4 regions of the Paenibacillus sp. Y280 genome follow, and region 2 is predicted to be linked to each of the others. Evidence: riboswitches for the same ligand, from Rfam matches in the RefSeq annotation. Region 2 holds a riboswitch; each other region holds the start of a gene.
The links. A riboswitch is a leader RNA that binds a small molecule or an ion and turns the genes downstream of it on or off. The one in region 2 is predicted to bind cyclic di-AMP.
Positions count from the first base shown of each region.

Region 1: another riboswitch for cyclic di-AMP. It lies ahead of AC1TPC_RS22165 (ubiquitin-like domain-containing protein); the one in region 2 lies ahead of AC1TPC_RS12640 (NAD-binding protein).
Region 3: another riboswitch for cyclic di-AMP. It lies ahead of AC1TPC_RS00350 (TrkH family potassium uptake protein); the one in region 2 lies ahead of AC1TPC_RS12640 (NAD-binding protein).
Region 4: another riboswitch for cyclic di-AMP. It lies ahead of AC1TPC_RS24240 (C40 family peptidase); the one in region 2 lies ahead of AC1TPC_RS12640 (NAD-binding protein).

Region 1 is NZ_JBXCIW010000023.1:9,757-15,862, forward strand. It holds gene AC1TPC_RS22155 (HD domain-containing protein) at 1-787, shown strand, start outside; gene AC1TPC_RS22160 (TatD family hydrolase) at 811-1,578, shown strand; cyclic di-AMP (ydaO/yuaA leader) riboswitch at 1,762-1,946, shown strand; gene AC1TPC_RS22165 (ubiquitin-like domain-containing protein) at 2,195-3,343, shown strand; gene rnmV (ribonuclease M5) at 3,468-4,016, shown strand; gene rsmA (16S rRNA (adenine(1518)-N(6)/adenine(1519)-N(6))-dimethyltransferase RsmA) at 4,020-4,961, shown strand; gene yabG (sporulation peptidase YabG) at 5,018-5,902, shown strand.
Region 2 is NZ_JBXCIW010000008.1:33,885-39,990, reverse strand. It holds gene kduD (2-dehydro-3-deoxy-D-gluconate 5-dehydrogenase KduD) at 1-568, shown strand, start outside; gene AC1TPC_RS12660 (hypothetical protein) at 660-989, shown strand; gene AC1TPC_RS12655 (uridine kinase family protein) at 1,145-1,711, shown strand; gene AC1TPC_RS12650 (hypothetical protein) at 1,781-2,206, opposite strand; cyclic di-AMP (ydaO/yuaA leader) riboswitch at 2,212-2,373, opposite strand; gene AC1TPC_RS12645 (hypothetical protein) at 2,450-2,653, shown strand; cyclic di-AMP (ydaO/yuaA leader) riboswitch at 3,091-3,289, shown strand; cyclic di-AMP (ydaO/yuaA leader) riboswitch at 3,382-3,553, shown strand; gene AC1TPC_RS12640 (NAD-binding protein) at 3,673-4,071, shown strand; gene kdpF (K(+)-transporting ATPase subunit F) at 4,197-4,274, shown strand; gene kdpA (potassium-transporting ATPase subunit KdpA) at 4,294-5,973, shown strand; gene kdpB (potassium-transporting ATPase subunit KdpB) at 5,992-6,106, shown strand, end outside.
Region 3 is NZ_JBXCIW010000001.1:75,043-81,148, reverse strand. It holds gene AC1TPC_RS00355 (CPBP family intramembrane glutamic endopeptidase) at 1-1,071, opposite strand, end outside; cyclic di-AMP (ydaO/yuaA leader) riboswitch at 1,317-1,521, shown strand; gene AC1TPC_RS00350 (TrkH family potassium uptake protein) at 1,612-2,952, shown strand; gene AC1TPC_RS00345 (potassium channel family protein) at 2,965-3,633, shown strand; gene AC1TPC_RS00340 (LysR family transcriptional regulator) at 4,020-4,928, opposite strand; gene AC1TPC_RS00335 (succinate dehydrogenase cytochrome b558 subunit) at 5,235-5,906, shown strand; gene sdhA (succinate dehydrogenase flavoprotein subunit) at 5,931-6,106, shown strand, end outside.
Region 4 is NZ_JBXCIW010000029.1:20,056-26,161, forward strand. It holds gene AC1TPC_RS24230 (MFS transporter) at 1-1,165, shown strand, start outside; gene AC1TPC_RS24235 (FAD-binding domain-containing protein) at 1,286-2,629, opposite strand; gene AC1TPC_RS24240 (C40 family peptidase) at 2,764-3,240, opposite strand; cyclic di-AMP (ydaO/yuaA leader) riboswitch at 3,244-3,396, opposite strand; gene AC1TPC_RS24245 (hypothetical protein) at 3,795-4,379, opposite strand; gene AC1TPC_RS24250 (hypothetical protein) at 4,513-5,328, opposite strand; gene AC1TPC_RS24255 (M1 family metallopeptidase) at 5,356-6,106, opposite strand, start outside.

The DNA of each region.
Region 1 (6,106 bases), on a different contig from region 2:
TCGCATGGATTATTTGCTTAGAGATGCTTATTATACTGGCGTAAACTATGGAACCTTCGATTTAGAGCGCATATTACGCGTATTGCGACCTTATAAAGGGAAAATTGTAGTGAAAGAGAGCGGGATGCATGCCGTAGAGCATTATTTGATGTCTCGCTATCAAATGTATTGGCAGATTTACTTCCATCCAGTAACAAGAAGCTCTGAGATTATTTTACGTCAAATATTTCGTAGAGCACAGGAGCTTTATGTGGGTGGCTATACATTTGAATGGTTGCCGAACCCTCTTAAATGTCTGCTTCATAACAACATGACGGTGAATGATTATTTGAAACTGGATGAGGCGCTAGTTCAAACGGCTTTCACGCAATGGGCAGAGGAGCAGGATTCGCTGTTAAGCGATCTTTGCGATCGATTTATGAACCGTCATTTATATAAGTACATAACGATTGATAACCCTGATGATCAGCTTTTAAATGAGATTAGCGATTGCTTCTCTTCTATAGGAATGAATCCCGATTATCATATGGAAATTGACTTCCCGTTTGACCTGCCATACGACGTATATCGACCGGATAAAAAAGAAGGAGAAAAGAAAGAAAAAGCGCCGATTTTGTTGTTGGACGGTCAGGATGAAATAAGTGAAATATCTGCCAAATCCGACATCGTTCGTTCAATAACCGGATTGCATCAGGGGCAATATCATCTGTATTATCCGGAAGAGCCGCTCAAAAAAAATATTTCACAAATACCTGATTCATTAAAAAAATTATTTAAACTCGACTGAAGGAGCCTGACACTAACATGACATTGCTATTTGATACCCACACCCACTTAGACTCATATAAGTTCGATGAGGATCGCCACGAAGTTATTCAGCGCGCAAAGGATGCAGGCGTGCACATGCTCCTTAATATCGGCTTTAACCGCGAGACCATTCCAACGACGATAGCGCTTGCTGAGCAGTATGAATTTATTTATGCGGCTGTCGGCTGGCACCCGGTTGACAGCATTGACATGCTTCCGGAGGATTTGGAGTGGATAGAGCGTTTATGCGCGCATGAGAAGGTTGTTGCCATCGGTGAGATCGGTCTTGATTATCACTGGGATACCTCGCCCAAAGACGTTCAGCAGCGCGTATTTCGCGAGCAAATCCGTCTTGCCCGTAAAGTAGGCAAACCGATCATTATTCATAATCGTGACGCGCATGAGGATGTTATTCGAATTTTGCAGGAGGAAAATGCAGCCGAGGTTGGCGGGGTCATGCACTGCTTCTCCGGCAGCCCTGAAACCGCGAAGCAATGCCTCGATATGAACTTCTATATTTCGTTCGGGGGACCGGTCACTTTCCAAAATGCAAGGGTTCCCAAAGAGGTGCTCAAGCAGGTTCCGCTCGATAAAATTTTGATTGAAACCGATGCTCCGTATTTGGCTCCCCACCCCTTCAGAGGGAAGCGAAATGAGTCCTCTTATGTGGCACTAGTCGCACAGACGGCAGCCGAATTATTAGGCAAATCGGTAGAAGAAATAGGTGCGATTACGACCGAAAACGGTAAAAAATGTTTTGGTATTGTATAAAAACGAGAGAAACAGAGAGAATTTAAGACCTTTATCGCGTAAAAACTAATTTTTATAGCGATTATCGCTTAATTTTTCCGTCTTTATCCACCATTTTAGCTTAAATCGTCTTTTATCGTATCTTTACAATTCACCTCGTATGAGGTTATGATTCAACTCAGAGCATTACATTTTGTATTGGATTTCCAGTTTGCGCTTAATCTCCATCTGGAGAGCGGGGGAACCAAATACGGGTTTTATGTACCGTGTTTTGAATTCTTCAAGGGGTGAATTTCGGAACCTTTGCCATGAGCATTGCGTTTTCGAATAGGGCGTCTCTCTTGCCCGAATCCGTCAGCTAACCTCGTAAGCGTTCATAGAGAGTGATCAACCTCGTGCATCCATTTTTCTGTATCCCAGCGTAGTCATTTACCGGGAAGCCACGAAACAGATCCTCTGTCGACGGCTTCTTTTTATTTTCGAATAAACGGGAATTTGTCGACATAGGGATAAAAGATGGGGGTGGGAGGATCGATAGCAGTACTGGATTGCGTGCTTGCACGCCAATATACTATAGTCGCGTCAGTTGTATCATGCGTAACACTTGGCGGCGGGGCTATGAAGGAGGACCGATGAAGTGGGAATACTCCAGGTTAAGGACACCCATGGGAAACGATCATCCAGCATGTCTTTCGCATTGCGATGGAAGCGTGAAAACTTGCGTTTGATTCTTTTGAGTGCTACTATCTCAATCGCTATGACTTTCATGTTTTTGGTGTTGTTGTACGGAACGGCTGTCAAAAGCGTCTCCGTAGTAGTGAATGGACAAGAAACCGTTGTGGAAACGAAGCAATGGGTCCTGCAACGCCTACTGGATGAACAAGCTATCGCAATTGGACCACTTGATGAGGTGTCCATACCGCTTAATGCGGCAATAAAGGACGGAGATCGAATTGAGGTAACTCAAGCGATTCCGGTAATTGTGAAAGCTGATGGCAAGACCTCTACTGTATATACGACAGAGAGAACAGTGCAGGCAGCGATCGAGGAATTAAATATTCCAGTTCGTAATCATGATAAAGTAATGCCTCCGCTTAATACGGTAGTTGATTCGGAATTAACGGTAACGGTTGTACGGGTTGACACGAAGGTGTCTGAATCCGAGCGTGCCATGCCGTACTCTATCGTAAAGAAGAAAGATCCTACGCTGGAAGCGGGTAAGGAAAAGCTCGTGCAAACCGGCAAGGAAGGCCTTATTGTTGAACATATCGAGAAGCAGTACGAGGACGGAATTCTCACTTCGAAGAAGATGGTCAGCAAGGTTGTCGAGACCGCTGCGGTGGACCATGTTATCGCGATCGGAACGAAGAAGGCTGAGCCTAAAGTGACTGTGCTCTCAAACAAAAGCCCGAGTGTTGCCATGCTGACAAAGAGCGGTGTAACATTTAAGGCCAAAACCGTACTTAAGAACGTCACGCTGACTGCTTATTCTGCAGGTGTCGCTTCTACAGGTAAAGATTCGGATCATCCGGATTACGGAATTACGGCATCCGGTTCCCGTGTAAAAGAAGGACGGACCATAGCGGTTGATCCGAAGGTTATTCCGATCGGCTGGTGGGTTTATATTGAAGGCATCGGTTTCCGCCGGGCAGAGGATACGGGCAGCGCGGTGAAGGGCAAAAAAATCGACGTATACTTCGATAGCAACAAAACGGCAAATAAGTTTGGCAGGAAGAAAGGCTTTACCGTTTACGTGCTCGGGCCAAATAAACCTTCTTCAAGCTAATTGCAGGATTACCATCATCTTATCGTAATATTCAATTAAATATGCCATCATAAGGAGAGGCACTGCCTCTTCTTTTTGCATGTTTGCGGGCTTATAAGAGTTTATGTTGAAGGGAATGGTCTTGATGATCAAAGAGATCATTGTCGTTGAGGGTAAAGATGATACCGCAGCGATAAAACGGGCGGTTGAAGCGGACACTATAGAGACGAATGGTTCGGCTATCGGTGAGGATGTATTAAGAAGAATAGCGCTGGCGAACGAGCGCCGCGGCGTCATTATATTTACAGATCCCGACCATGCGGGAGAGCGCATTCGCAAAATCGTTGCGAGGCACGCTCCCGGGTGCAAGCATGCTTTTTTGCCGCAGGAGCAGGCGTTGTACAAAGGGGATATCGGCATCGAGAACGCAAGTCCGGATGCGATTCGTACGGCACTCTCAGAGCTCCGTACAGAGTCGCTTCTCGAATCGGGTGAGATAAGCTTTGAGGATTTGATGGAAGCGGGGCTTATCGTGCATCCTGACGCTTCCAATCGGCGCCTTGTTATGGGCAAGCTGCTCGGGATCGGATATGCGAACGGCAAGCAGTTCTATAAGCGTTGTACAAGCTTCCGTATTTCCAAGGTGGAATTTGCAGAAGCGTTCAGACAAATGGAAAAGGAACTGGAGGGATAGAAGTTGAGCGATCACGAACACAATGAGCAAAGCAAGGCATCTGTGAAAACTGCATCCTTCGAGGTGGCAACGCCAAAGCGAACCAAAGAGATTATTGCCAAATACGGCTTCTCTTTCAAAAAAAGCCTCGGGCAGAACTTTCTGATTGACCAAAATATTTTGAACAACATCGTGGCTGCTGCCGAGCTGGACGAGACGAAGGGAGCGCTTGAGATTGGTCCCGGGATTGGCGCGCTTACGCAGCGGCTTGCACAAGCTGCTGGCAAGGTGACGGCTGTGGAGATCGATAATCGGCTTATTCCAATTTTAAAGGACATATTGGCTGAAGAGCAGCACATCACGGTCATACATGGCGATGTGCTCAAGCTTGATTTGAAGCAGCTGTTCGAAGAGCAGTTTGCAGGGGTAACGGGCGTAAGTGTCGTTGCCAATTTGCCGTATTATGTGACTACGCCTATTTTGATGAAGCTGCTCGAGGAGAAGCTGCCGCTTGAGCACATCGTCGTCATGATTCAGAAGGAAGTGGCTGAGCGGATGGCTGCAAAGCCAGGCGGCAAGGAGTACGGCAGCCTAAGCGTAGCCGTTCAGTATTACTGCGTGCCTAAGCTTGTCTGTACGGTGCCGCATACGGTGTTTATTCCGCAGCCCAATGTCGATTCGGCTGTTATTAAGCTATCCCTGCGAGATAAGCCTGCCGTGGATGTGCCTGATGAGGATCATTTTTTCCGTGTCGTGCAGGCGAGCTTCGCGCAGCGAAGGAAGACACTTGCGAACAATCTGACTGCCTTTGTAGGCAAGGAACGGCGCGAGGCATTAACGGAGATGCTCCTGAAGAACGAAATTGACCCTATAAGGCGCGGCGAGACGCTTTCGCTTGAGGAATTTGCGCGTATTAGCCGCAGCATGCTGGAAGCGGGCTGGGGAGCTCAGACGGTTAAGTCATAAAAATACTCACCATTCGCTCTATCTGCCCATAGGATAGACGAAGAGGTGATTTACCCATGAAGCAAGGGGACCTGGTCGTCCGCAAATCGTATGGCGGTGACGTGCTATTTAAGGTTGAAGCTGTTCGTACAGAAACTGCTGTTCTGAAAGGCACGGACTACCGATTGCTTGCGGATGCTCCGATTCCAGATCTGTCGGTCGTACGCGATCCAGAATCGACAAGTGCGGTTCAGCAAGTTCGAATTAAAGTCAATGATTCCTTAAGACGTATGCACTCTGAACGAGAACGTCAAGCGGTTGAGAACGAGGATAATATACGGCATGCGCTGCAGCAGAGCCAGCCATTTTTTGAAGTGCCAGGAAAGGTTCTTCATCTCGATGGCGATGGTAACTATTTGAAGAAGAGTATGCAGTTATACAACACGATGCATGTTCCTTCTCATGGCCTCCATGTGCATGAATCCCAAATGGCTGATGTGCTGTACCGACTGCTGCCTCAAATCCAGCCGGATATTGTCGTCATTACCGGACATGACGGTGTATTGAAAAACCGCGCGCAGATGGACTTATACAGCCTGAGCAGCTATAAAAACTCACAGCATTTTGTTAATGCGGTTCGCGTTGCTCGTGAATACGAGAAGAATCGTGACGGATTAATTGTTATTGCGGGTGCTTGCCAATCGCATTTTGAAGCATTGCTTCAAGTAGGCTCCAACTTTGCGAGCTCGCCGGGACGTATTTTGATTCATGCGCTCGATCCTGTGTATATAGCCATTAAGGCAAGCTATACATCGATTAAGGACACGATCAACTTAGCTGATGTTATACATGGCACGATAAGCGGAATTGACGGTGTTGGCGGCATTGAAACGATGGGACGCTTCCGTGTTGGCTTGCCAAAGCCTAAAATAACGGCATCCTCTTCTGTTTTAAAGCAATAATTTTGTTAAAATTAGTAAACAATCAACGCAAAAAGGCGTGGATTTGTTTGTGAAAGTTGAAGCAACTTCTTAATATGTATATTATTTGCTAATCTATGCACGGTTTTTTAAAAAATGGGTGAAATCACCGTTGACAAGTAAATAATCTGGCTGATATAATATTTTGCTTTGTTTGACAACCCTCCTCTTTTTAGTTATAATGGA
Region 2 (6,106 bases):
CGATATTTCAGATCGCAGCAAGCTTGCGGGCATTATCGAACGCACGGTTGATGAGCTGGGACGCATCGATATTTTGGTCAACAACGCTGGCATTATTCGCCGGACTCCTGCTGCTGAGCATAGCTACGAGGATTGGCAGGATGTGCTCGACGTGAACCTCAATTCTGTCTTTGTCCTTTCCCAGCTTGCGGGCAAGCATATGATCGAGCAGGGCTCCGGCAAAATCATTAATATTGCATCTATGCTCTCCTTCCAAGGAGGCATTAACGTTCCTGGCTATACATCCAGCAAGCATGCGGTTGCCGGTCTTACGAAAGCGCTGGCTAGCGAATGGGCTGGCAAAGGCCTGCAGGTTAATGCGATTGCTCCAGGGTATATGAGCACGGACAATACGGAAGCGCTTCGCGAAGATCCTATTCGCAGCGCCCAAATTCTGCAACGGATACCAGCAGGACGGTGGGGAACGTCTGAGGATTTGATCGGGCCGGCGGTATTTTTGGCATCCGCAGCCTCTGATTATATGAATGGCCATATTCTTGCTGTAGATGGCGGTTGGTTAGTCAGATAGAGCGAGCGAAATCAAAGGACTTTCCCTACGCGTTGTAACTGCGAGAGGGAAGGTCTTTTTTATTTTGCTAATTCGGAGTGGAGGATGCACAATGGAACCTATAATAATTATGCCAAAGGTTGGAATCGGACCATTTAAGCTGGGAATGAGTGAACGAGAAGTACAAGAAATTTTTAGAGATTACTCTAAATATCGCAGCACGGATAACCCATATAACCCCAGCTATTTTGAGCAATTGTTTATAAAGTTCGAATATGATGTAGATCACAAAGTACAGTTTATTGAGATTGTTAATACTTATGATGTACCCGAAATTGTCTGTCTTTATAATGAGATTGATGTTTTTAGAACGAAGGCAGATGAGCTGGTAAAAAAGGAAACTATATATGTAAGAAATCATGGTTGCTGTTACATCTCCTGACTATCTAACTCAACCTTCGGATCTTATAAATCGATTAAAAAATGAGTTCTCACAATCTGCCTTGTAGATCGGTCTTCTTGCTTGCACGTAAGAGGACAATCCATCCATCTTGTATTAAAATAGGAGTAAATTCGAAATGCTTGGAGAGGGTCGTCATGCGCTCTACGATTGCAATTGGCATTGCTGGCGGGTCTGGCAGCGGGAAAACCACATTGAGTAAATTTCTTGCCCACGGCCTTAGCCATTATAAAGTAAAAGTCATACATATGGACAAGTATTATAAGAAGGAAAGGCCGATAACGGTTGCTTCATTTTCTGGCAAAGCTTATGAAGATTTTAACGATCCGGCTGCTGTTGATCTAGATAAGGTATTAGAGGATTTCAATGAATCTTTGTCCGATAAGGATGACGTAATCATTATTGAAGGTTTTTTGCTGTTCCATTTTTCGCAGCTAAGAGAATGCTTAGATTATAAAGTGTTTGTTGATTGCCAGTCCGATGAAAGGCTCGCAAGACGATTAGGGAAATTTTCGAATGAGCGTTACTCCATGGATGAAGCGATAAGCGAATATTTGGATTTGGTGAGACATACCCATGATCGGTATGTAGAGCCGACACGCTGGTACGCGGATTTAATCGTTAATGGTTCACTTGGATCGCAGAAGGGAAGTCAGATTCTGCTGGATTGGGTATTGCAGAAGTTGGAGGGATCCCGGATATAGAGCCTGAAAAATAAACAGTCCAGAACCTAGTGCTAGTTCTGGACTGTCTATTTTTGGTCATGAAATCAGTCAATCCAAAGAAACATAGGAGACAGAACGTTGACGCAAAACAGATTCTTCAAGATCGCTGTTGTACGGAGACGAATCGGCGGATTGTGCCAGGACATGATTGACTGCAGAGGCGAATAGGTCGAGAATACGTCCGTCCTCATCCGTTTTGTCGTATTGAAAATGGTGTAGAGGCGGAAGAGAGACGCTGCCGATAAAGCTTTGGAGCAGATCGCTCCATCGTTCCAAGTCAATCGAATCTTCGGTGTCGCTCGCAAACAGCTCGCTCCAGCCGAATCCTTGATCACTTGTTAAACGGAGACAAATGCGGTGGCCTGCAGAATCGACTGCGAGAGCAGGGATGACGAATAGCTCGATTCGTGTGACGGATAAAGAAGGGGTCTGTTCCGTGAAAAGGTGCAAATGATTTGCACAATTGGTCAACATGAAAAAATCTCTCCTTTGTTCGCTTACGAGGTTAGCTGTCGGATTCGGGCTAGAGAGAATGCCCTACCAGGGTTACAAATCCCTGGATTCACCCCTTGCAAAACGTTAGAAAACGTTAGCGTTGGTTCCCCCGCTTTTTCATTCGAAAAATTCAGCGTTAATAGTGTACTCTTCATTATAATCCCTAATTGCTTATCTGTAAATCTTTCGAATTAAAACAATGATATGTACGAGATTGCTTGTTTGAATAAAACAGTCTCATCCCATTCGGATTTACCGGTTGAACAAGATGAACGAGAATCCGTCAAGCTCAAGGCTGCGGCTGCAAATAAATATAAAACTCGCACGTCCTTTATCATCGAAACGGGCTTGGATAGCACGGGAGTTCCCACAGCTGCTCTACTAGATTCACTGGAATTGTTTCATGAATGGCTTCTGATTGCGTGATCGTTCGTAATCTCTCCTCCAGTTCGCTTGCGAGGTTAACTGCCATATTCAGGCATGCCGTCTATAGTAAACCCGAAAGCGATCATTGTAAAACAGTTGTATTTCGGGATATGGCATCCTTTAGCCATTTTACAAGAAAAACTATCAATATCTTAATAAAAAAAGCTTAATTCGCTGGATAACTCGTTCATTCTCATCTATTCTACTCTTTAGAAAAATCTGATTATTTCCGCTGAAAAGTGGCTTGTGAGTGCATATCATTATTTTCGAAAATAGGAGTAAAACGTAGAAATAGTGAGATATATCGAGATCGAATTCTATGTAAGCGCTGCGAAACGTTCTGGGGGTCTGAAATTAGCTAAATTCGCCAGCGGGCTCTCTTTACAGTGGCGATAGCGAGGAGTAAGATTCGATACAGGATTTACTAATAAGTTTCGATTTGCTGATCGCTGAGTTTCCGTGAATGCGGAAAACGGGGGAACCAATAAATGAGCTTTGCGCATGTTCGATGTGAGAGTCGAACGGCCGTAGAGCAGGGGTGAATCTTTGACTGGTGCCATGGATACTGGTCAAAGTAGGGCGACTCTCACCGCCCGAATCCGACAGCTAACCTCGTAAGCGTGGATTAGAGAGGAATGATGAAGCTTGTGATCGATTAATGTCGACCACAGAGTGTCATAAGCCTCTGTGGTTTTTTGCTGCCCAAAAACAGAGCAGCTGCTTGAAATGGTTTTAATTTGCTGAATCCTGCAGCAGCAGGAACGGGGGAACCAACGAAGAAAAGGCGTGTATGTACGCTCTTTGCTTCATGGGGTGAATCGCTTGGCAGCAGCCAGGCGTAGGGCAACTCTCAAGGCCCGAATCCGACAGCTAACCTCGTAAGTGTACTCGAGAGAGGCAACAGCCATCGCGCTTCCCGCGGCTTATTTTAGCTGCGGGCATAAGAAGCCGCGGGATTGGTTCCTCTTATCCCAAGGCTTCTTTTTGTTACCTTTTTTACCAAATGGAGGATAAGCAAGTTGTTGGAAGAGCATATTATCGTAGCTGGATTCAACGAATCCGGCAAATCATTTATTCGAACTTTAATGTTTCATCAAATGAAATTTATCGTCCTGACGAATAGCAAGCAGGAGGAGAAGCAGCTCCGCAAGCAAGGGATCATGGGCGTGCATTATATCAATACAAATGATCGCCAAAGCTGGCAGCCGCCGCATTATCCGATTCAAGATGTTTTCATATTCGAGAGCAGCTTTGCACTAAGCTGCCGCTTTGTCCATTGCTGCCGGACTTGGACGACCAAGCCGATCTACGTGATCACGCAGCAGTGGAATCCGCGGGCCGTTTACAAGGGGCTCGGTGCGGACCATATCGTATACTCGCAAACCGGTGAAGTCGGTTTTCTTTTAAGTCACAAATAATGCAGGAGGGAATTCAATATGCAGGATGTTTATATGATCATCGCTTTGCTAACCTGCTTTGGTTTATTTTACGGATTTTTGACTTGGTGCGGCAGCGTAATCGACCAAACGGGAGGCGGAAGCGAATGATTATCGTGATGGTTATGGCTTTATTTGTTTTCGTTTATCTCATCTATGCCTTAATTCATCCGGAAAAGTTTTAATGGAGGAGGATCATCTACGATGGATATTTTTCAATTGCTGATCGTCATTGCGATTCTGTTATTGCTAGTTAAGCCATTAGGAACCTACGTCTATCACGTATTCTCGAATGAGCATAATCGCTTAGACAAGGTGTTCGGAGGCTCTGAGCGGCTTATCTATAAAATCATAGGTTTAAAGCGGCGAGAGGGCATGAGCTGGAAAATGTACGCAATTAGCTTTATCGCAACCAATATCATATTGGTAGCTTTCAGCTATTTGATTCTGCGTTTGCAAAACGCGCTTCCATTTAATCCGAACGGGATGGGGAGCATGGAGCCGACGCTTACGTTTAATACGGTCATCAGCTTTATAACGAATACGAACCTGCAGCATTACAGCGGGGAAAGCGCCTTATCCTATTTCTCGCAAATGGCGGTCATCATGATGATGATGTTTACGTCAGCGGCTACGGGCTTCTCGGTTGCGATCGCATTCGTCCGCGGCATTACGAGCAAAGGGCAAACGATAGGCAACTTTTTCGAGGACTTCGTCAAAGCGCATACGCGAATTTTTCTTCCGGTTGCTTTTGTCATCACGCTTGTGCTCGTTGCCCTTCAAGTGCCGCAGACGCTTGATCCGACATTGACGGTCAAAACGCTAGAGGGCGCGATGCAGCAAATTGCGATTGGTCCTGTCGCTTCGCTGGAGTCGATTAAGCATTTGGGAACGAACGGCGGCGGATTTTTTGGCGCCAACTCGGCGCATCCCTTTGAGAATCCGAATCCGCTGACGAACGTCATCCAGATTTTATCGATGTGGGCGCTGCCCGCTGCACTGCCTTACACCTTCGGCCTATTCGCCAAAAACAAAAAGCAAGGCTGGGTTGTGTTCACAGCGATGATGTGTCTGTTCCTCGTGTTCCTGAGCGTAGCCTACACGTCGGAGAAAACAGGCAATCCAGCGATAAGCGCGCTTGGAATCGATGCTTCGCAAGGCAGCATGGAAGGCAAGGAAGTACGGTTCGGCATCGCGCAATCCGCATTGTTCACAACGGTGACAGCGGCAGCGACGACCGGTACCGTTAACAATATGCATGATACGCTTACGCCGCTCGGCGGCTTGGTGCCGCTTGGCGAGATGATGCTGAATGTCGTTTTTGGCGGCAAGGGTGTCGGACTTATCAACATGCTTATGTATGCGATACTCGCCGTGTTCATATGCGGGCTGATGGTCGGACGAACGCCGGAATTTCTGGGTCGAAAAATAGAGCCGCGAGAAATGAAGCTTATTGCGGTCGCTATTCTTACCCATCCTTTCATTATACTAGTGCCAACAGCAATCGCCTTTATGACGGATCTAGGCAAAGGAGCCATCACAAATCCGGGCTTCCATGGCATAAGTCAAGTGCTGTATGAATTTACATCCTCGGCAGCGAACAATGGCTCCGGGTTTGAGGGACTAGGCGACAACACGCCATTTTGGAATATTAGCACAGGGCTTGTCATGCTGATGGGCCGCTATATTTCAATGATCGCGATGCTGGCAGTTGCGGGTTCGCTCGTACGCAAGCAGCCTGTGCCGGAGACGATTGGCACATTCCGCACGGATAATGGACTATTTACCGGATTATTAATCGGCACTGTGCTTTTAATCGGTGCGCTAACCTTTTTGCCGGTCATCGTGCTTGGGCCGGTCGCAGAATATTTGACACTCCGCTAACGGATGAGGTGAATGATAATGAATAGTAACCAGAAGAAGAAGCTGCTGCCCGCAGCTGCGGTTAAGCGCGCTGTGCTTGATAGCTTTATCAAATTAAATCCAGCTCTTATGATGAAAAACCCGGTTATGTTTG
Region 3 (6,106 bases), on a different contig from region 2:
TAAATAGGCGAGGCCTACGCTGCGCCATACATGGTCGCCGTAGCCTTTCTGTCCGAAGCGCGGCCATAAGTCGCGGCCCTGCGCCTTCCATAGGCCATCGCCAGCGATCAATGAAATATAAATGGCTCCGGCCATTGGGATGGTCAGAAGCACAGTCACGACTGCTGTAACGGCCGTTGTCGCACCAGCTAGGTCATTTTCACCCATCGAGGCTCGAATGCCGTCCAGCACATTCAGATTCATGATGATATAGGTGATAAAGTAAACGATGGTCAATATAATACCAAATTTGAAAGAGGTAAACTTTCGGTATAGCACGGCATAAATAATAGCCAAGACGAACAAGACAAAGCTCATGAAGAAGTAACCGAAGCCAGTAAGGAAACCAGCAATCCTGTCTTGATTCTTCACATAATTGATGTAATCATCCGGGGCGATAAATGCAGGCTTATATTTGGTTATGACGGTTCGACCATCAACGATTCGCGCATCAACATGAATCGTTAACTTCGCATCCTGTATGGCGTAGTCGGCTTTAGGCATGCCCTCCCAATCACCGTTTTCCAATATTCGATTACTTTGAAATTCAACCCCGCTGAAGCTTTGATTCGTCAGGAAAGCTTTCGCTTCCTTCGTTTTATCTGCATCAGAGAGTTCTTCACCGTCGATTTGCAAATTCCATGCTACAATTTTTTCGCTTTGCATATGTAAGTAAACGAAGCCGCCGCCGCCGCTAAATTTCAAATCAACCTGAAACGTATCGGTCGGGAAGCTGGGGTCATATTTGTCAGCATACGTTTTGGACAGCTTATTTTTGGAAAGATAGCCGTTCATTATTTTATCGGTTTGATGAACAGCTTTAGCCGATTTGACCTTTAGACCCGTCTGTTTCTCTGCGAAAGCGGTGGCGCGGCTCTCAGCGGTCGATTTCTCAATAACTTTTGTGTTTAGTTCGCCGGATGCAATGGAGGCAAACATGGGAACGATGTCAACGGCTGCATAAATAATAAAGCATGCAATCGCCGCCCATAGAAAACGTCTCCATTCATTAGGCTTGATAGAATCAATCATGGATTCACCTCAACTGTCTTTAAAATGAGTAGCATATGTCCATACATTAACACATTAATCCCTGATTTATCCAATGAAAATAAAGGTTTGCACACAAGAAACTGCGAAATAACGATGTCCAGCAAGCTTGAAGCTTGCTTCTTAATCCCAATGCCCGTATTTGGACTAATATCGTCCCTTTTGTCAAAAATATCACCTTTATATATGGACTGCTTTAGGATTATAATCGTTAACGTCATACAAATTGAATAGCACAGCCGAATTTCCTTAGGAAAACGGGGGAACCATAAAGCTGTCAAAATAGATGAACTAGCTGTTTGCATAGGCGGTTCTCATTTGGCGGCATGGGGTGAATTTTAGCGGTGGAGCTTGGGCTCTTGCCGCCGAATAGGGCTGCCTGTCCAGGCCCGAATCCGTCAGCTAACCTCGTAGGCGTCTTGGAACAGGACTCATCGCACAGAGCACTTGAGTTTCCAGTGCTTTTTTTTATGCTCAAAAACAAGTAATTATGATAAGACATACACAGAAGAAGGACAACGGATGAAGAGGGATTGGAATGTTCTCAAGTGGTCGCCTCCGCGCATATTGGTTTGCGGCTTCGCGCTTATTATATTGCTGGGTGCCGTATTATTATCCATGCCATTCGCATCGGCAAGCGGTGAGCGGCTGCCTTTCATCGATGCGCTGTTTACCGCGACCTCGGCGACATGCGTTACGGGGCTTGTCGTCGTGGATACGGGTACATATTTCTCCGTTCCTGGCCAGGTCGTATTGATGTGCTTATTCCAGCTAGGCGGACTGGGTTTTATGACGATGGCAACGCTGGTTGCGCTTGTACTGCGCAAGAAGATTTCACTTCGAGAGCGTCTTTTGCTGCAAGAGGCTATGAATCAGTCGAGCATGGAAGGTATCGTTCGGCTCATTAGGAGGGTCATCGTTTATTCACTGGCGATCGAATTCGTCGGATTCATCTTGTTTACCTTAAGGTTTGCATTCGATATGCCGCTTGGCAAAGCGTTGTTTTTCGGAGCGTTTCATGCCGTTTCCTTATTCAACAATGCGGGATTTGATATTTTTGGCGACTACAGAAGCTTAACGCTGTACGTATCTGATCCCATCGTCAATATCGCGGCAATGATGCTCATCATAACCGGCGGTTTAGGCTTTGTCGTCATGTCGGATTTGATGGAGTATCGCAAAAACCGCAGGCTGTCGCTGCACAGCAAGGTTGTCCTGTCCATGACGGGGACATTAATAGCAGTAGGAACAATCGTCATTTTTGTTTTCGAGTTTTCCAATACGAAGACGCTTGGCTCGTTGGACTGGGGCGGTAAGATTTTATCCTCCTTCTTCCAGTCGGTGACGCCGCGGACGGCGGGAGCCAATACGCTTGATTATACAGCTTTGCGACAAGCAACTATGTTTTTCACCATCATTCTGATGTTTATCGGGGCATCGCCGGGCTCGACAGGCGGCGGTATCAAGACCACGACCTTTACTACACTGATCGGAGCTGTTATTGCGATGATTCGCGGACGCGAGGATATTGTGATGTTCCGGCATCGGCTTGGCAAGGACAGGATTTTTAAGGCGCTAACGATTACATTAATCTCATTAGGTTTAGTTATTATTGTAACGATGATCTTGTCGATGACGGAGGATCATGCGTTCATTAAATTATTGTTTGAAGCCACCTCTGCGTTCGGTACGGTGGGGTTGTCGATTGGCGTTACTCCGGAGCTCAGCACAGTAGGAAAAATAGTCATTGCATTAACGATGTTTGCCGGACGGCTTGGACCTTTGACGCTAGCTTATGCGCTGGGGCCACGCACAGAAAAAGAATTGTACCGGTATCCTGAAGGCAAAATTACGATTGGATAGGGGAAGCTGCAAGTGGGGACGAAGAAAAAGCAATTTGTCATAATAGGGTTAGGTAGATTTGGATCAAGCTTAGGCCGCGAGCTAATCGAGCTCGGCAATGAGGTGCTTGGCATTGATAAGGACGAGGAGGCCGTTCAGGAAATGAGCGGTGTCCTCACTTATGCCGTAACTGCCGATTGTACGGATGAAGAAACGCTTCGTTCGCTCGGTGTACGCAACTTTGACTGCGGCGTCGTTGCAATTGGCGATGACATTCAAGCGAGTATTTTAACGACCATCTTGCTTAAGGATCTAGGTGTCAAGCAGGTTGTTGCGAAAGCAATGACGGAATTGCATGGCCGCGTGCTTGAGAAAATCGGCGTCGACCGCGTCGTTTATCCGGAGCGGGACATGGGCATTCGTGTTGCGCATCAGCTCGTTTCACCCAACCTGCTCGATTATATTGAGCTCTCCAAGGAATATACGATTGCCGAGCTTGCTGTACCTCATTGCTTGAACGGCAAGTCGCTGCATGACCTGAACCCGCGAGCAAGGTTCGGCTGCAGCATCGTTGCGATCAACAAGCCATCCGGCATCATTATTGCGCCAACGGCAACAGATGTGCTTGCTGAGCGCGATGTGATGGTTGTTATCGGAACAAACGCGCAAATCGAAGATTTTGAGGCAACTGTTATTCGTTAAGTTGTTATTAGGAATGGAATTGACATGCAGGTGGAAACCGCTGCGACGCCAATCATACATCACTTGCTAATATTGCTCATACTTATCGTTATAGCTGGGATGCTGGCGGGCCGTGCTTCTATAGTTTGCCTGACCGCAAGGCGGGATGGAACAAAAATGAGCTCGTATTTATGATGTGGGTAAGAGAAACGGGGGTTATTCCTGCTGTTTAATCGGGAATGATCACAAGCGCAGGCATCCAGCATGCGGAATAGATTGCTTCTATTAATTAATGACCATTCTCATTACGGTTCTGCTCCAAGCCAGCACCACCGCTTTTGTCGCAAAACGGCTGGGGATGGATTCGGAAGCGTAATATTGGAAATGCTGAAGGACAGTGGCCTCTTTTAGAGGCTGCTGTCCTTTTTGGTTGGAAAACGCGCCGCCAGCTCGTTAATCCATAGTCGGACGGAGGGGCTCAGCGCTGCTGAGTCTGCATGAATAAGCGAGGTGGTGCGCTTCGTATCCTCAAGCTCGCGAATAGGGATAATGACAAGCTCATTGTCTTCGAGCAGTTGTTTGCGCATGTACGATTGGGGCAGCAGCGTAGCCGCTCTGCAAGTATGGAGCAAACGCAATATCGCTTCAAAAGAATCAATCTCCATGCGCACATCCGGCTGAAGATGGTATTTGTCGAAGAGCTCGTCGGTAAGAATTCTGTACCAGGTTCCTTTGGAGAACAAGATCATCGGCATGCCGGTCAAATCTTGAATGCCTAACGGGCTTTTATCGAGAATGACTTGATTGCGCGGAAGCACAAGCGACAGATGATCCTCAAACAGAGGGATACATCTTAATGTCGAATCCTCGATGCTTGACGCTACGATCCCGATATCGGCTTTTTGATCGCGAACGAGCGACACGATTTCATGCGTCTTGCCCGTAATCGCTTTAATGTCGATTTCCGGGTGGGTTGACGTTAGCCTTTGAATTAAATCGGGAAGCGTCGTTTGCAGTGTCGTCAGACTTGCGCCAATCGTCAGCGTAGTATGTCCCGCTGAAGTAAACTCGGAGACGGTTTGCAAATATTTGCGGTGAAGCTGGCGCAATTCTAAGGCATATTCGTACGTCATTTGCCCGATCCGGGTAAGCTCAAGCCGTTTGCCGATCCGTCGAAATAAGGGAGAGCCTAATTCTTGCTCAAGCTTAGCGATCTTGCGAGAGATGGCAGGCTGCGACAGATTGAGCAAAGCGGAAGCTTTATTCATACTGGATTGCTCGACGATTACGGTAAAGACATGCATCTCTTCATTCATGAAAAAACCCCTTATGTCATTTTGTTATAAGAAATTATAAAAAATAAGCAATTCCATTATAAGCTTAAAAGGAGTAGGATGGGAAGTGTGGCTAATATGTGTCGACTTTTGTTGACGGAGAAACATGCTGGGGTTACAATGTAGAATGATTTGCCATGCGTAAATAGCTGAAGACTGCCTATAGGCAGCTCAGCGCTTTTGTTTGCGCTGAAATATAAGCAATGTATAGGTGTGAAGCCGATACATTCTTATATTTTTAACAAAAAGCATGCTAGCACTCACAGTATTGAAAGGAGAAGGAATGACATGGAAGGAAACTCGTATTTCTCGCGCAAGCTTCACTCGCTTCTCGGGATCATTCCGCTCGGCGGTTTTATCGTCGTGCATGGTCTGACCAACTATCAGGCGTTTGAACGCGGACCAGAGGGCTTCGACAAAGGCGTACATTTGATTAACAGCTTGCCAGTGCTGCCGCTGCTCGAGATTTTCGGTATTTACCTCCCGCTTTTGTTTCACGGTATTTACGGCTTGTACGTGGCATACCAATCGAACACAAACACGGGACGCTTTAAGTATGGTCGGAACTGGGCGTTTACTGCACAACGGGTTACAGGGGTAATTACCTTTGTATTCGTATTCTGGCACGTATTCCAAACTCGGCTGCAAGTTTATCTCGGCAACATCACGCATGAAGAGCTGGGGTCTACGATGAATCAAATCGCAAGCAGTCCTGCTTATTTCGTACTTTACGTAATTGGCGTACTTGCAGCTGTCTTCCACTTCAGCAATGGCCTATGGGCGTTTCTGGTCAGCTGGGGCATTACGATCGGCCCGAAAGCGCAACGCATCTCGTCTTACATTTGCATGGGCGTGTTTGTAGTCGTTTCGGCGTTGTTTATTCTTTCGCTTATCGCGTTTAGCGGCGATGAATTTAAGGAAGCTGCGAGTGCTGCAATTGCACTTACAAATATCGGATAGTTTGTAGACAAGGAGCGAAGCGTTATGGCTAAAAATAAAATTATCATCGTTGGCGGCGGTCTGGCTGGCTTGATGGCTACCATTAAAGCTGCAGAGGCTGGCGTACACGTTGATCTGTTTTCACTTGTACCGGTCAAACGTTCCCACTCAGTATGCGCACAGGGCGGTATCAACGGCGCTGTAAATACGAAAGGGGAAGG
Region 4 (6,106 bases), on a different contig from region 2:
GACTATTTTGGAACAGCTCATCGATCATTATGGCTTGACCTATAAAGACGGCGGGCAATGGATTATGAACCAGTTTCTTGGATTTCTGGTGGGTGTGCTGCTTGCGCCGTCCATTACGACAAGAATCGGAAAGAGGGGGGCTGTGCTGCTCGCGATCGGTATATTGACGCTTAGCGAGGCAGCCTATAGTCTATTGCTCCCTTGGGGCTGGATGCTCGCGATTGCACCGCTTGCGGGCTTCGGCTTCGGCATGACGGAGGCAGTCGTTGGCGCGATGATTATCGACCTGGCAAAGAACGGAAAGGCCTCGGCCATGAGCAGGCTGGAAACTTTTTTTGGCGTAGGCGCATTATTGATCCCGATTGCAGCGGCTTATCTGATTCAACAGAGCGTCTGGCAGGTTTCTTTCCCGATATTGGCTGCGATGTCAGGCATTACGTTCGTTCTCTGGCTGACGATGTCGTTCGGGGAGCTGGACGAGCAGCTGGGATATATTCCGAGAGCTGCGGCAGAGCAGGACAAAGCGAACAAAGCTGCCGATTCGGTTGCCGCTTCTGCTTCGGAATCATCTGCCTTCTTTGGTTATCCGCGCAAAGCGTTGCCGTTTCTGCTATTATCGGCGTTATTTTTTATGATTTATGTTGGCATGGAAATGAGCTTCTCCAACTATTTGCCGTCTATTCTTATCGTCCGCTCAGGCGTGGAGGAATCGAGTGCGGCAGCCGCGCTCAGCCTGTTCTGGGGGACGATGGTGCTTGGGCGTCTATTTGCAGGCGTGCTTGCTGATCGGATGGGGTATTCGCGTTATTTGCTCATCGCTACGGCTGGCGCCTCGGTCGTCTTTGTTTTTATGGCGATTATGGGACAGCTCAGCTGGATGCTGGCATTGGTCGCGCTAAGCGGCTTGTTCTTCTCAGGCATCTTCGGCATCGCCCTTGTTTATGCCAATGAGCTTATCCCGGGAATGACCGAGCGGACAACAAGCTTGCTGGTCGCATGCGGCGGCCTTGGCGGCGCTATTTTCCCAAGAGTGACCGGCTGGTTTATGGACCAGTATAACGTACAGTCTACGCTATGGTATATTAGCTTGCTGGTCGTGCTGATGCTTCTTCTGCTGGCGGCTATGCTCGTTCTGGGAAGAAGAGAGGCGCAGCGCGGGTTATAGCTCAAGAAAAAACCTCCACATTCGCTGTTTCAAAGCGGCGGTGGAGGTTTATTTATTAATAATTCAATATAAGGCATGCTTGTCTAAAACGATAGTCCGCTAAGGACGATGCAGCTCCAGCTATTTGAGTATGGTCTTGTACACCTCGATGGCTCGCGCGCGCGACGCCTTTAGATCCACGATGGCGCCGCTTTGCGGCTTATGAATCTCTTTGTCCGAGAGATGTGCGAGATGGGGCAGCCAGCGCCGGATGTAGCTGCCGCTAGGATCATGGGTGCGCGACTGCGTCTCGGGATTCATGATGCGGAAGTAAGGCGCTGCATCATAGCCTAGCGATGAGCACCACAGCCAGCCGCCGCGATTAAGCGCATTGTCATAGTCGCTTAAGTGAAGGCGGAAATGCTGCTCCCCAAGCGTAAACGGACAAAGCAGGTTTTTCGTTAGAAACATGGCCGTTACCATTCGCAGCCGATTCGGAAGATCCCCCGTGCGGTTCAGCTGCGTCATAGCCGCGTCGATGATCGGAATGCCAGTGGCAGCGGCAGACCATGCCGCAAGATAAGCATCAGAGAGCGGTGACAAGTTCGCCAGCTGCTCGTAACGGAAGAAATCTTCATGGTACATGGCCTGGTACAAGTAGAAATCACGCCAAGCCAGTTGACGGATCCATGCTTCGGCACCGGGCAAGCCCTGCGTAAGCTCGTAGGACTGACGCGCCGATATAGCGCCGGTGTTCAAGAAGCGAGCGAGCCCGCTAGTATGCTCCTCCGTGTAGATGTCCCGACTATCCGCATAAGAGGCGAGTCGCTCGCGTGCAAAGCGATCCAGCTTAGCTGACGATTTCTGTGAGCCTTCTACTCTCGTGCCGCCAAGCGAGTGTGAAATGGCATCCGGCAGCGCGAATTGCAGAGCGACCTTGGTGTTGATTTCGCTTAAGGTCGCGAGATCCTGAATCGTCGTCTCGCCCGCCTTGCTGTAGTACTCTTGCATATAGCTGCTCCACATGCGGTAGAAAGGCGTAAACACCTTGTAAGGCTCGGATCGCCGAGCATACGCAGGGAAAGCTTCCAAATCGGCCAGCGGCGCATCGGCAATCGATATCCAGCGGCGATTCATGGCTCGGACGGTTAGCTGAAGCCGCTCGTCGCGCCGGCGGGAGTAAGGCGTGTAGTCGGCATGGGCGATAACCTCATCTATCGGATGCGCCTCTAAGAGCGCTTCGGTAATCGAAGCGGGATCGCCATGCAGGACATGCAGCTCTTTCCCCGCCTTGGAATAGCTGTGCAGCAGGGAGGCGGCTTGCGCCATAAAATTACGGCCGCTGTGACTGTTTAATCTGCCTCCGTCCGTGAGGACAGGATCTATGATTAGCAAATGAATGCCCTGCGAATCCTTATTTCTCAAATAATCGAATGCGCGCAAATCTTCGGTACGCAAATCCTTGCGATGAATAAACAAATACATTGAGACTGCTCCTTCCCCTTAGCGGCGCAATAACAGCAAAGCCGCATGTCATTTGTCGCTTGAGGACAAACAACTGCGGCTTTGCTGAGTGAGTCTACCCGTGCAACTCTCATACAGAGAGGGAATAGGTTACTCTATTGTCCGTCGGCGTATGCTTGGAAAGAATCTGCATCCATAACACGACGAGCAGTTATAAAACGATTTTCATAATAAGAGGAGTTAAGTTTGTCTGTCACAACGCCTCTGCTAGAAGAGGAATGTGCAAACTTGCCATCTCCTATGTAAATGCCTACGTGGGATACCGTGCTGTTGTTTCCGCCAACAGTGTCGAAGAAAACTAGGTCTCCCGGAATAAGGTCCTCTTTAGCAACCTTATCGCCTGATTTTGCTTGCGAGCCGGATGTGCGTGGAAGCTCGATGCCCATTTTTTCGAACACATAGCTCGTAAATCCGGAGCAATCAAAGCCTTTCGACGACGTTCCGCCGCTTTTGTACGGTGAACCGATAAGATCATTGATGAAGCCGTTTAGTTTTGAGTCTGCGAAAGCGCTCCCAGCCTGGAAAGCGAGTACGAGAACGAGACCCAGTAGTAATGCGGTAACCTTTTTCAATTGTGAAACTCCTTCCAATGCCGACGAGGTTAGCTGTGGGGTTCGGTTGAAGGCTCCCTATGACTCCTCAGGCGCTGACAAATGTCAAACGTCGGAATCAATTCACCCAGAGTGGTTCCCCCGTTTTCCAAATAGGAAATTAGGCAGTTTTTTATTGCTCCTGAGAATTATTCGATTATTTTCATTGATCTCCTGCCTTTCCTGACTATTTCTAATAATTCTCATGTAACCTTTTGACTATTTGCTTCGTTTAACCGTTTATTGTGTAAAATAAACACTCATCACTAGTTCTTTCTAACTAAATGCAATGACTCAATTTCATTAATTATGTGGATCCGGTGTAAAATATACCGATTTGTCCCCTTGGTATCCTGTCTTAAAGACTATTCAATCATGCGGATAATGGCGGTATGATAGCATTTTGCGGAGAAAGATTAAAAAACTCTCATGCGAAGAATGACGAGTTAAAAAATTCAGTTTGCGGCATGAAAAAGGAGCCGTCCCTCAAGATCTATCATCTTGAAAGACAACTCCATCTACATGTAGACAAGCTATTATTTCGCAGTAATGATTTTTTCAGAGATGAGCTGCGGGCCTTCGTTCTTTTGCTCCATCCAGAACCGGAGCTTGTATTTGCCTGAGAACTTAAATTCATAGGAGACAAGCTTGGAGCTGAACCAGAAGGTATCCTTTTCGACAAACTCCTTGAAATCAACATCAGATTGGCTGCGGCCGTCAATGGTCGTTTCTTTATCGTTAGGATCGACAATCGTGACCTTGAATTCAGAGATGGCAACGTTCAAATTATCGATTTGCGCCTGCACCAAAAACTTCTGAACCGTACCTTTATCAACTTGCCCAAACATCGTCCGCTTCTCATTCATCAGAAACATATGAACATTGGGCTTCTGAATGACAAGCTTCTTATCGCTCCCCTTCCACTGCGTAAAAGCCTGCAGGGAATCGCTTAAGGAACGAATATTGATATAAACCTTATCATCGACTAATAAACCATCTTCAATGGATTGTTTATTATTAAAAAGCAGCGTTACTTTTTGTAACATTTTGTCTGCTGCAACCAATGAACCGCCCGATAAGAGCAAAACCATGGATAATAAAATCAGTTTTTTGCGCATCATTTATGTGTATCCTCCATTGTTCATTTACTTTCATCTATATATACAGAAATTGCATGATTTAGTTGCGGTCTATTTTGAAAATAAAAAAAGCCTCGTATCCACAATAATTTGTGGAGCCGAAGGCTTCTTCAGGTTAGGATTGTTTCGTCTGTAGACAATCGTACTGCGCGGCTATGGTCCATACCTTCACTACTGTTTTTACGAGGTAATAGCCTTGATGAAGGATGAGCGCGAACAAGCCGGCCCAGAGCATCGATAAGCTGGTGACAACGAGCCCGGCAGCTGCTCCGATCCCCCACATGATGAGTGAAATGGCTGCGAAGGAGATAAAGTTTCGAAGAGCCTTCCATAAGGAACGGAATACGCCTTCGCCCGATGTGGCGCCGAATTGCATAGCTAGAAACAGCAGATGCAGCACCGTACCCCACAGCAGCCACAGGCCGGCCCCAGGCAGCACCGCTCCCAGCAGCTCTGGAATGGAGCCGCTCTCCAGTAGCGCATCGAGGCCGCGCGGGAGCAGCCACCAAGCGGGAGCCAGCGATAAGACGGTTTCCATCCAGTACAGAAGCACAACAGGCTTCCAGTTTTTGCGAATGCCCTCAAGGAAGCGGGTTCCTCCGTCTAATCTCGTTTGATTCAGCGAGTAGAACAGACCGGCGTTAAACAAGGGAGTTAGCAGCATTCTAATAACCATGAGGCCGCCGAGGGTCCACACATACGGAGTGATCAGATCGGTCTTGAATAGCTGGAACTGGGCTTCGGTCAAGAAGAGCTGGGCAGCGGTGTCGGACGGATAGGAGCTCGGATACCGCCGCAGCAGCGGCGAGACGACCGAATCAATGAAGCGATAGAGGAAAAACCCCCATAGCAGCTGATACAAAAATAATAAAATAACGAGATAAAAATGTTTAACCGCGAGTTGCCAGCCTTGCTTCACATGTATCTTCATCGTTTATCGCTCCTTGAACGCAATTACTTACCAGCTCAGCGACCCGAGCAGCCCTTCGAGCAGCTTGACTGCGCCAATGCTCCACCTCGTGCGCTTATCCTCCGGCAGCTCGGCCTGCATATAGTTGTTGATGAGCTTATTGTCGAGTACGTTGCTGTGGCCCGGATCGATCATTGCCCATTTGAGCGGCGCGGAATGCAGCTGCGTATATTGAACGTGAGATTCTTCGGCATTCCATAGCTTCGTTAATTTATTGCCGTCGGTGAACTGCAAAACGACCTTGATCTCGCCGTTGCTGCCGCCGTTCTTCTTGACGAGCACGACTGACTCGTACATATTGGCGCCATCTTGCGCAACCGGGCGAACGCGGATCGATTCGACCGAGAAATCGGCCATTTGGTCGTCGTACACATATTGGCTGAAATAATCATGCCATCTCGCCTTCGTCACCGTCTCTACGACACGCTGGAAGTCGGCAGTGGAAGGATGCTTAAACTTATATTTTTGGAAATAGGTCCGTAAAATCTTTTGCATCGTTCTGGAGCCAACTTGATTCTCGATGCCAACGAGCACGAGCTTCGCTCGCATGTATACGTTCTCGGCGTATTGCGTGTGGCTGCCGTATGCCCAGGATGGCTGCTTGAGCGGCGCAGGATTGGTCATGTAGCTGGCTTCCATAGGCAGATTCGCTTCCATTCCGTACGCGGTCTCCATGACCTTATCCTCGGCGTAGGACGTGAATCCCTCGTCCAGCCAAGCTTCCTCGAATTCATTGGAG